2 regions of the Roseovarius sp. B08 genome follow, and region 1 is predicted to be linked to the other one. Evidence: riboswitches for the same ligand, from Rfam matches in the RefSeq annotation. Region 1 holds a riboswitch; the other holds the start of a gene.

The links. A riboswitch is a leader RNA that binds a small molecule or an ion and turns the genes downstream of it on or off. The one in region 1 is predicted to bind thiamine pyrophosphate.
Region 2: another riboswitch for thiamine pyrophosphate. It lies ahead of thiB (thiamine ABC transporter substrate binding subunit); the one in region 1 lies ahead of thiD (bifunctional hydroxymethylpyrimidine kinase/phosphomethylpyrimidine kinase).

The regions. Positions count from the first base shown of each region.
Region 1 is NZ_JBPRLW010000001.1:4,093,927-4,098,397, reverse strand. Features, by position in the region: gene ACSQ76_RS20835 (aromatic amino acid transaminase) at 1-352, opposite strand, end outside; gene sseA (3-mercaptopyruvate sulfurtransferase) at 352-1,209, opposite strand; gene ACSQ76_RS20825 (hypothetical protein) at 1,291-1,581, opposite strand; gene smpB (SsrA-binding protein SmpB) at 1,679-2,155, opposite strand; TPP riboswitch at 2,396-2,484, shown strand; gene thiD (bifunctional hydroxymethylpyrimidine kinase/phosphomethylpyrimidine kinase) at 2,521-3,345, shown strand; gene ACSQ76_RS20810 (WD40/YVTN/BNR-like repeat-containing protein) at 3,504-4,471, shown strand, end outside.
Region 2 is NZ_JBPRLW010000001.1:346,081-350,551, forward strand. Features, by position in the region: gene ACSQ76_RS01715 (thiamine/thiamine pyrophosphate ABC transporter permease ThiP) at 1-1,422, opposite strand, end outside; gene thiB (thiamine ABC transporter substrate binding subunit) at 1,398-2,390, opposite strand; TPP riboswitch at 2,424-2,534, opposite strand; gene ACSQ76_RS01725 (hypothetical protein) at 2,771-3,085, opposite strand; gene ACSQ76_RS01730 (SRPBCC family protein) at 3,107-3,550, opposite strand; gene ACSQ76_RS01735 (ArsR/SmtB family transcription factor) at 3,554-3,877, opposite strand; gene serB (phosphoserine phosphatase SerB) at 3,952-4,471, opposite strand, start outside.

The DNA.
Region 1 (4,471 bases):
CGCCGGGGTTGGCCATCTTCACCAGGTCGAACGCCTGCCGCACCGCGCCGGTGCCGCCCGGGGTGGCCACGGCCGCCACCGCATCGCTGGGGGCGGCATCGTCGAGAATGAGCTTGACCATCGCGTCGGAAAAGGCCGGGTCGCCGGCGAGGCCGACATAGGCCTTGGTCTCTTCCTTCTTCCACCATTCCTTTTCGGCGGCCTTGACGGCGCGCATGATCGGCGTGCGGCCTTCGGCATCCTTGTAGACGCCGACGCCGAGGTCGATCTTGGTCTCGCGTGGATCCTCCTTGTAGGCCTCCATCAGTGCCAGGATCTTGTCGGCGGGTTGCTCTTTGAGGTGTTCGAACATCAGGCTTCTCCGGTGGCGACGGAAACGGTGGGGAAGGCGCCCCATTCGGTCCAGGATCCGTCGTAGAGCGCATGGTCGGTCTTGCCGATCCGTTCCAGCGCAAGGTTGATCACCGCGGCGGTCACGCCGGAGCCGCAGCTTGTGATGACGGGCCTGGTGAGGTCCGCGCCGGCGGCGTCGAAGATCGCGCGCAATTCGTCGGGGGACTTCATCGTTGCGTCATCGTTGAGCAGTGTGCTGTAGGGCACGTTGCGGGAATTGGGGATATGCCCGGCCCGCAGCCCTTTGCGCGGCTCGGGTTCGTCCCCGCGGAAACGGCCCGGGGCGCGGGCGTCCAGGATGGTGTAGTCGCCCAGCTTCGATGCGGCCGCGACTTGCGTCACGTCCTTGACGCGGTGCGCTTCGCGCCGGACAGTCATGTGCCGGTCTCGGATCATCGGAGGCAGATCCTCGGTCGGGCGGCCCTCGGCCAGCCATTTGTGCAGTCCACCATCCAGGACGGCGACATCTGTCTGGCCCATCAGGCGGAAGAGCCACCATACGCGGGCCGCCGAGAACAGGCCGTGGGTGTCGTAGACCACCACCTGGTGACCGTCGCCCACGCCCATCTGACGCATGCGAGACATGAATTTTTCCACCGGCGGTGCCATGTGCGGCAGGTCGGAGCGGTGGTCGGAAATATCGTCAATGTCGAACAAGCGTGCGCCGGGGATGTGCGCCTGATCGTATTCCGCCCTGGCATCGCGTTCGACGCCGGGCAGGAAATAGGTGGCATCGAGGACCCGCAGGTCGGGATCGCCCAGATGCGCGGCAAGCCAATCGGTGGATACCAGTGTTTTCGGATCGTCGTTTGCCATGACAGCCCCCAGAAACCGTTGCGAATGACGTAGCGCGGGATGCGGGCCAGTGCAAGCCGACGGGCGATTGCCGCACCGACTTCAGCGGGCGACCAGATTGCGCAACAGGCCCGCGACCAGAAGGCAGGCGGCACCACCAAGGCCCCCTGCGGCGAGCTCGATGGCAAGGGCGGTGGGGTCGAGCGCGGCGTCGTGCGGCGCGGTCTGTGCCAGCCCGCCGAGCGCCATAAGACCAAGGGCCTGGCCGCCCATTGCACCGCCGAGAGTGCCGGCAAGAGAGTTGACCAGAAAGCCGAGGTTGAGCGTGCGCACGAGGCCGCCGGCGATGTTGCCGCCAATGGCGCCGGCAATGAGGCTGATCAGTAGGTCCATGCGGTCCGGTCCCTCGTGCAACCGCGCGCGTGGCGCCCGGAACGAGAGGGATGATAGCAAAAGGCCCGACACCCGCAGAGGCCGAAATCGGAACGGATTACATACCGTGGCGCAAAAGCCGCTGCTTCTGGCGGTTCCAGTCGCGCTTGGCCTCGGTCTGGCGCTTGTCGGTGTTCTTCTTGCCCTTGGCGATGCCGATCTTGATCTTGGCGATGCCGCGGTCGTTGAAATACATGACCAGCGGCACGAGGGTCATGCCCTTGCGCTGGGTCTCGTTCCACAGCCGCGCCATTTCCTTGCGCGAAACCAGTAGCTTGCGGCGGCGCCGGTCCTCGTGGCCGAAAGGCACGGCCTGCTCGTAGGGCGCGATGTAGCTGTTGACCAGCCACAACTCGCCATCCTCCACCGCGGCGTAGCTTTCGGCGATGTTGGAGCTTTTCTGGCGCAGGGATTTGACCTCGGACCCTTCGAGCACCATGCCGCATTCGAGGTCGTCCTCGATGGCATAGTCGTGCCGCGCCTTGCGGTTCTCGGCGACGACCTTGTAGTTGGGATTGATCTTGGGCTTAACCATCTCAAAATGCCTTCCGGGCGGTGCGAAGGATGAAGATAGCGCCTGTGTCGGAGGCTTCCAACCCCCAGAAACGACTCGAAAGGTGAACGGGGCGGCGAGGGGCAGATCGGCACGTCGGTATCACGTCGGTATCCTGGCAGTATGGCGACGGTGCTATTTTTCGCAAATGGCATGATTAACCGGGCGGGCGTTGCGCCGCGCCACCGCAGTTGACAGGGCCGCCGCCGTGCCTATCGTCCGGGGATGAGCCAGGGGCGCCTTCGGGCTGAGATGCACCCTTTGAACCTGACCCAGATCATGCTGGCGGAGGAAGGCGCGACCGGAACCGGTCGGACCCAGCCTTTCGACGCCGCGAAAGGAGCCGGATGAAACCCCAGACAAGGAACACAGCCAAGGGCCGGATCGCCAACGTCCTGTCGATCGCGGGGTCGGACCCGTCGGGCGGTGCGGGCGTGCAGGCCGATCTCAAGGCAATCTCGGCGAACGGAGCCTATGGCATGGCGGCGCTGACCGCGTTGACGGCGCAGAACACCCAAGGCGTGCAGGGCGTGCACCTGGTGCCGCCGGAGTTCGTGGCCGACCAGATCCGTTTGGTGGCCGAGGATGTGCGGATCGACGCGGTGAAGATCGGGATGATTGCCACGGCAGAGATCGCGCGGGCGGTGGCGGACGCCTTGCCCGAGGCGCCGGTGGTGCTGGACCCGGTGATGGTGGCCAAGGGGGGCGCGTCGCTTCTGGCCGAGGACGCGGTGGCGGCGCTGCGCGAGGCGCTGGTGCCGAAGGCGGCGGTGATCACGCCGAACCTGCCGGAGGCGGCGGCGTTGCTGGGCTGCGACGAGGCGTTGACGCGCGATGCGATGGCCGAACAGGCGCAGGCGTTGCGGGCGCTGGGCTGCGCGGCGGTGCTGCTGAAGGGCGGGCACCTTGTGGGCGAGGACAGCCCGGACGTGCTGGCCGATGCGGACGGCGTGCATTGGTTCGAGGGCGCGCGGGTGGCGACGCGCAATACCCACGGGACGGGATGCACCCTGTCGGCGGCGCTGGCAGCCCGGATCGGGCGTGGTGAGGCGCTGCCCGAGGCGGTGGCCGAGGCCAAGGCCTATGTCGCGCGGGCGATTGCCGGGGCCGGGGCGCTGGATGTCGGGTCTGGGCATGGTCCGACGCATCATTTTGCCGGGATGTGGGCGTGACCGTCGTATCGGGGCGCATCCCGCCCCGGACCTGATCCGGGGCCTCTGGCGCGATGGAAACAAGCCCGCATTTGGCGGATCCGGATCGGCCAATTCCCGCTCTCGGGAATCGCGCCGGGACGTGGTAGTTTTGCGCGAACCATGCGGAGCCCCGTGTCATGCCTTCCCCCTGCGTCAGCCTTCTTGTCGGCACCACCAAGGGTGCCTTTATCCTGTCGGCCGGTCCGGACCGGAACGGCTGGGACGTCACCGGCCCGCATTGTGATGGCTGGTGCATCAACCACATGGCGGGCGATCCCGACACCGGCACGATCTGGGCCGGGGGTGGCGGTGCGTTTCACGGGGCGGGCATCTGGCGCTCCGAGGACTATGGGCGGTCATGGACGCTTGCCCGCCTGACCCGCGGCCAGATGGACGAGTGGGCCGCGCAGGATCCGGGCTTTGCCGAGATGATCGGTTGGACCGACACGCCGCTGCCGTTCGAGGATGGGTTCGAGCAGATCTGGTCGCTGGGGTTCGCGCACGGGACGCTTTATGCCGGAACGAAGCCCGCGAATTTGCTGAGCAGCGGCGATCACGGTAGGACGTGGAGTCGCGTCGATGCCCTGACCGATCATCCATCGGCCAAGGACTGGAACCCCGGTGCCGCGGGGCTGGTTTTGCACACGATCGTCTTCGACCCTGATGAACCCCGGAAGCAGTGGATCGGGATTTCCGCCGACGGGGTGTTCGCCACCGAGGATGGCGGTGCCACCTGGGCGCGGCGCAACCGGCTGTCGAATGCCGAGGCCTGTGGCGCACACGATCATCCAGCCGGGCCGAGCAACGGGGAAACCGGGCATTGCGTGCACAACATCATGCGCGCACCGGGCAAGACGGACCTGCTCTATCAGCAGAACCACCACGGGGTCTGGCGGTCGTCCGATGGCGGGCGGTCGTGGGACGACATAACCCTGGGTCTGCCGTCGACCTTCGGCTTTCCGATCCGGGTGCATCCGCGCGATCCGCGCACGATCTGGACGTTGCCGCTGAATGGCGACATGGCGGGGCGCTACCCGCCCGATGCGGCCTGTGCTGTCTGGCGTTCGCGCGACGGGGGCGAGACGTGGGAGGCGCTGCGCGAGGG
Region 2 (4,471 bases), 3.7 Mb from region 1:
CAGGGTGGCCACGTTCGGGTCGGCAAAGAGCGTGATGACGCCGAGATCGCCCATCGAGAGGGCTGCCGCAAGACCGGCGGCAAAGCCGATCTGCGCGCGCAGGCGGGGCAGCAGGACATGGCGTAGGAAGGGCAGCCCGGCCATGCCGAGCGAGAGGCCGAGGCGGCCCTGGCGCGACACGATATCGCGGGCGCGGGGGACGAGAATGCGCAGGGCGAAGGGCAGCACGGTGATGGCGTTGACCAGCGCCGTGACGGGCAGGGCGAAGTCCTGCGGGTTGGCGTAGGGGCGGATCGCGATGAAGAGCCCGGTGCCGATGACCAGTGGCGAGGCGGCGAGGCCCAGAAGGCCCGCGATTTCCACCATGCGCCCCCGTCCGGTGGCGATGGCGGTCGCCATGGGCAGGGCCATGCAGAGCAGCAGGACCGTGCTGAGCGCGGCGACGCCGAGCGAGGTTGCTGCTGCCGTCCAGACCTGGCGCGGCATGGCGGCAAAGCCGGGCAGGCCCGACAGCGCGATGGCCATGAGCGGCACCAGCAGGAAGACTGCCGCGACACCGATGAACAGCGCGTCAATGCACCGTGCGGTGGTCGTTTTTCCGTCGAACCGGCGCAAACCGCGATCGAGGCCGGAGCCGAACCCTTCGCCGCGCGCCAGCCAGAGGGCGATGCCACCGGCAAAAACCGTCAGACCAAGCTGCACGGCGGACAAGAGCGCGGCCCGACCAAGACCGAAGTCAAACCTGAACGCCTGGTAAATGGCGAGTTCTATCGTGGTGGCCCGCGGCCCGCCGCCGAGGGTGAGGGCGACGGCGAAGCTGGTGAGGCAGATGGCGAAGATCACGGTGAAGGCGCCGGGGATCAGGCGCAGGAGCATCGGCATTTCGATCACGCGGAACATCGCCCAGCCGTCGATGCCCAGCAGGGCGGCCAGGCGGAAACGCTCGGCGGGAATCTCCTGCCAGCCTTGCAGGACAAGGCGGGTGGCCAGCGGCAGGTTGAAGAACACATGCGCGAGGACGACGCCGTGCAGACCGTAGATCTGCACCGGGGGCAGGCCGAGCGTGCCCAGGGCCGCGCTGACCCAGCCGCCGCGGCCGAAGACCTCGATCAGGCCCAGCACGGCGACGATCACCGGCAGGATGAACGGGGCGCCCAGCAGCGCGATCAGCAGGCTGCGGCCCCGGAACCGGCGGCGGGCGAGGGCGCGGGCCACAGGGATGGCCAGCAGCACGGAAAACAAGGCCGAGAGCGTGGCCTGCACCAGTGTGAAGCGAAGCGCCGCCCAGTCGGCGGCGTTGAAGCCGCGGCCGGTTTCGGCGCGCAGGGCAACGGCCAGCAGCGCGCCGAAGATGAGCACGGCCACGAGGGCGGCGGCGCTCCATCCCGGTCTGGCACTTAGCGGCTGAGCGCGTTCAGCCATTCATCGAGCGCATCGTCGCGGGTGGCGGCGGCCTCTTCGGCGCTGAGAAGCAGGGATTTTTCCGGCTGGATCAGGGTGTCGAACCCGTCGGGCAGGGCCCCCTCAAGCTCCTTGGCGGGGTACATCCAGTTGGTCGTCGGGATGACGGACTGGAAGTCCTGGGTCAGCATGAATGCGAGGAACTGGTCGGCCAGGTCGGGCTGGTCGGTCGAAGCCAGTTTGCCGGCCACTTCGACCTGCATGTAATGGCCTTCGTCGAAGGCGGCGGCGGTCTTGCTGTCGTCCTCCTCGGCGATCAGGTGATAGGCGGGCGAGGTGGTGTAGGACAGCACCATGTCGGCCTCGCCTTCGAGGAAGAGGCCGTAGGCTTCGGTCCAGCCCTTGGTGACGGTGACGACGTTGTCCGAGAGCCCCTCCCAGATTTGCGGGGCCTCGTCGCCATAGGCGGTCTTGACCCACATCAACAGGCCGAGACCGGGGGTGGAGGAGCGGGGATCCTGAATGACGATGGAGGTGTCGCTGTCGGCCAGGGCCTTGAAATTGCTGGGCGCTTCCATGTCTTTGTCATGGACGAAGGCGAAATAGCCCCAGTCGTAGGGCAGGAACACCGGGTCGTCCCAGGTGATCGGCAGATCGAGGTCCGGGGACTGTCCGTGCTCGGCGAACAGGCCGGTGTCCTTGGCTGCGGCGATCAGGTTGGTGTCGAGGCCGAGGACGATGTCGGCGTCGGTATTTTCACCCTCGAGCCGGACACGGGCCAGCAGGGCGGCGCCGTCCTCGACGCCGACGAGGTTGAAGTCGCAGTTGCAGGTGGCCTCGAACGCCTTTTCGATTTGGGGGCCGGGGCCCCATTCGGCGACGAAACTGTCATAGGTGTAGACGGTCAGTTCGGGCGTCTCGCCTGTCTCTTGGGCCACGGCGGTCGTGGCGGTGAGCAGACATCCCGCAGTGAAAACAAGGCGTTTCATGGCATCCTCCCTTTCGGCGGAAGGGGCGGCGCGATGCGGGTGCATGACCTTCCCTCCGCCGGTGTCAGCCGGTTCAGGTTCAACGGGTTTGCTATGTGCATCTCAGTCGCCGGAGGTGGCCGGTCGACACCCCGAGGTTTCAACAAGAACGTAGGGCCAAGCCGGGGAAGGGACAAGGTGAATTGGCGAATCGGAAGGTTAATGCCGCCGGAAGGGCTGAGACGACGTCGGTATCGCGTCGGTATTCGGGTGGTATCACGTCGGTGCGGGCGTCGCTGGCGGGCGTTTGACGCGCCGCGCGGTGGGCGCGGGGGGCAGAGGACGTTCAAAGCCAGCGAAAGGGGGAAGGAGGTCCCGGGTCAAGCCCGGGACTGCGCGGGCTACATTTCCATGATGGGGGCGACCTCGACACTGCCCTTGCCGCCGTCGAGAATGGGGCAGCCGCGGGCGATCTCGCAGGCCTCGGCGTCATCCGCGGCCTCGACGATGGAATAGCCAGCCAGAGGGTTGGAGCCGCCATTGTCGGCGATGCCCTCGGTGCTGACCGTCTTGGACATGCCCACGGGGTTGCCGGGGTCGATGAGCTTGCCGCCGAGGCCGCCGAGCCAGCTTTCCCAGGCCTTCATCGCCTTGATGCCCTCTTCTTCGGTCTCGGGCCTGCCGCCGCCGTGATAGGCGAAGATGTACTTGGGCATTGGTTGGTTTCCTTTCAGGGATCAGTGGGGACAAGTTTGCAGGTGGCGGGCGAGGCGGACCATCGGGCCGCTTGTCCAGCCGGTTTCGTGCCGCGCGGCGCGGTCGTCATTGGGCAGGTCGCGGTGGTCGATGGTCAGCCGGGCGCCGTCACGCGTGGGTGTGACGGTGAAGGTGACGTGGCTTTCGGGGGCCTGCATGCCTTCGGGCAAGTGCCATGTCCAGGTGAAGCCCACGGAGCGGGGCGGGTCGACATGCGTGACCTGTCCCGACATGCGGTAGCGGTTGCCGTCGCTATCGAGCATTTCGGAATGCCACGGGCCTTCGCGGGTGAAGTCGAGCGCGGTGTCGGGCAGGGTCATGCCGTCATGGCCCCACCATTCCAGCACCTCGGCCCGCTGGGTGACGGCGCGGAAGAGACGCTCGGGCGTGACCGGGAAGTCGCGGGTGATGCGGACCTCGCCCATCCGTCAATCCTTGTCTTCGAGGGCAAGGTGGGTCGCGAGGCGGTCCATCGACGCCTCCCAGAAGGCGCGGTGATCGAGCGCCCAGTCGGCGATGGTTTTCAGCGCCTGTGCCCGGACGGAATAGAGCCGGCTGGTGCCCTGGGTGCGCTGCTCGACGAGGCCCGCCTGCCGCAGCACCTTGAGGTGGCGGGACACCGCCGGGGCGCTGATATCGGCCTGTTCGACGAGACGGCCGGCGGGCAGTTCACCCTCGGCCATCAGGCGCTCGACCACGGCAAGGCGGGTGGGGTCGGAGAGGGCGGCGAAGGTGTCGGTCAGGTGGGTCATGGAACGGTAATTAACAGATCAGTTAATTAACGAAAAGATTAAATGATGCGGCGGTGCGTGGGCTTTCGCCCACCCTACAGGATCTGGAAATCGTTGCGGTCGTAGCCTTGCAGGTAGAGCAGCGCGGTGAGGTCGCCGTGGTTGATGCGCAACGCGCATCCCGCGGCGACGGCGGGTTTGGCGTGGAGTGCGACGCCGCTACCGGCGCGGGCGAGCATGCCGAGGTCGTTGGCGCCGTCGCCCACTGCCAGCACGTCGATTTCGGAAATGTTGAGGCGGGTGGTGATGTCGGCGAGCGCCTGCATCTTGGCCTCGCGCCCGAGGATGGGGCGGGCGACGTCGCCGGTGAGTTTGCCATCCTCGACAAGCAGCGTGTTGGCGCGGTTCTCGTCGAAACCCAGAAGCGTGGCGATATGCGAGGTGAAGGCGGTAAAGCCGCCCGATACGAGGGCGGTGTAGGCACCGTGGGCTTTCATCGTGGCCAGCAGGGTGGCGCCGCCGGGCATGAGGGTGATGCGGGTGTCCAGGACCTCGGCGATGACATTCTCGGGCAGATCGCGCAGGAGGGCGACGCGTTCCAGGAGCGCGCCTTCG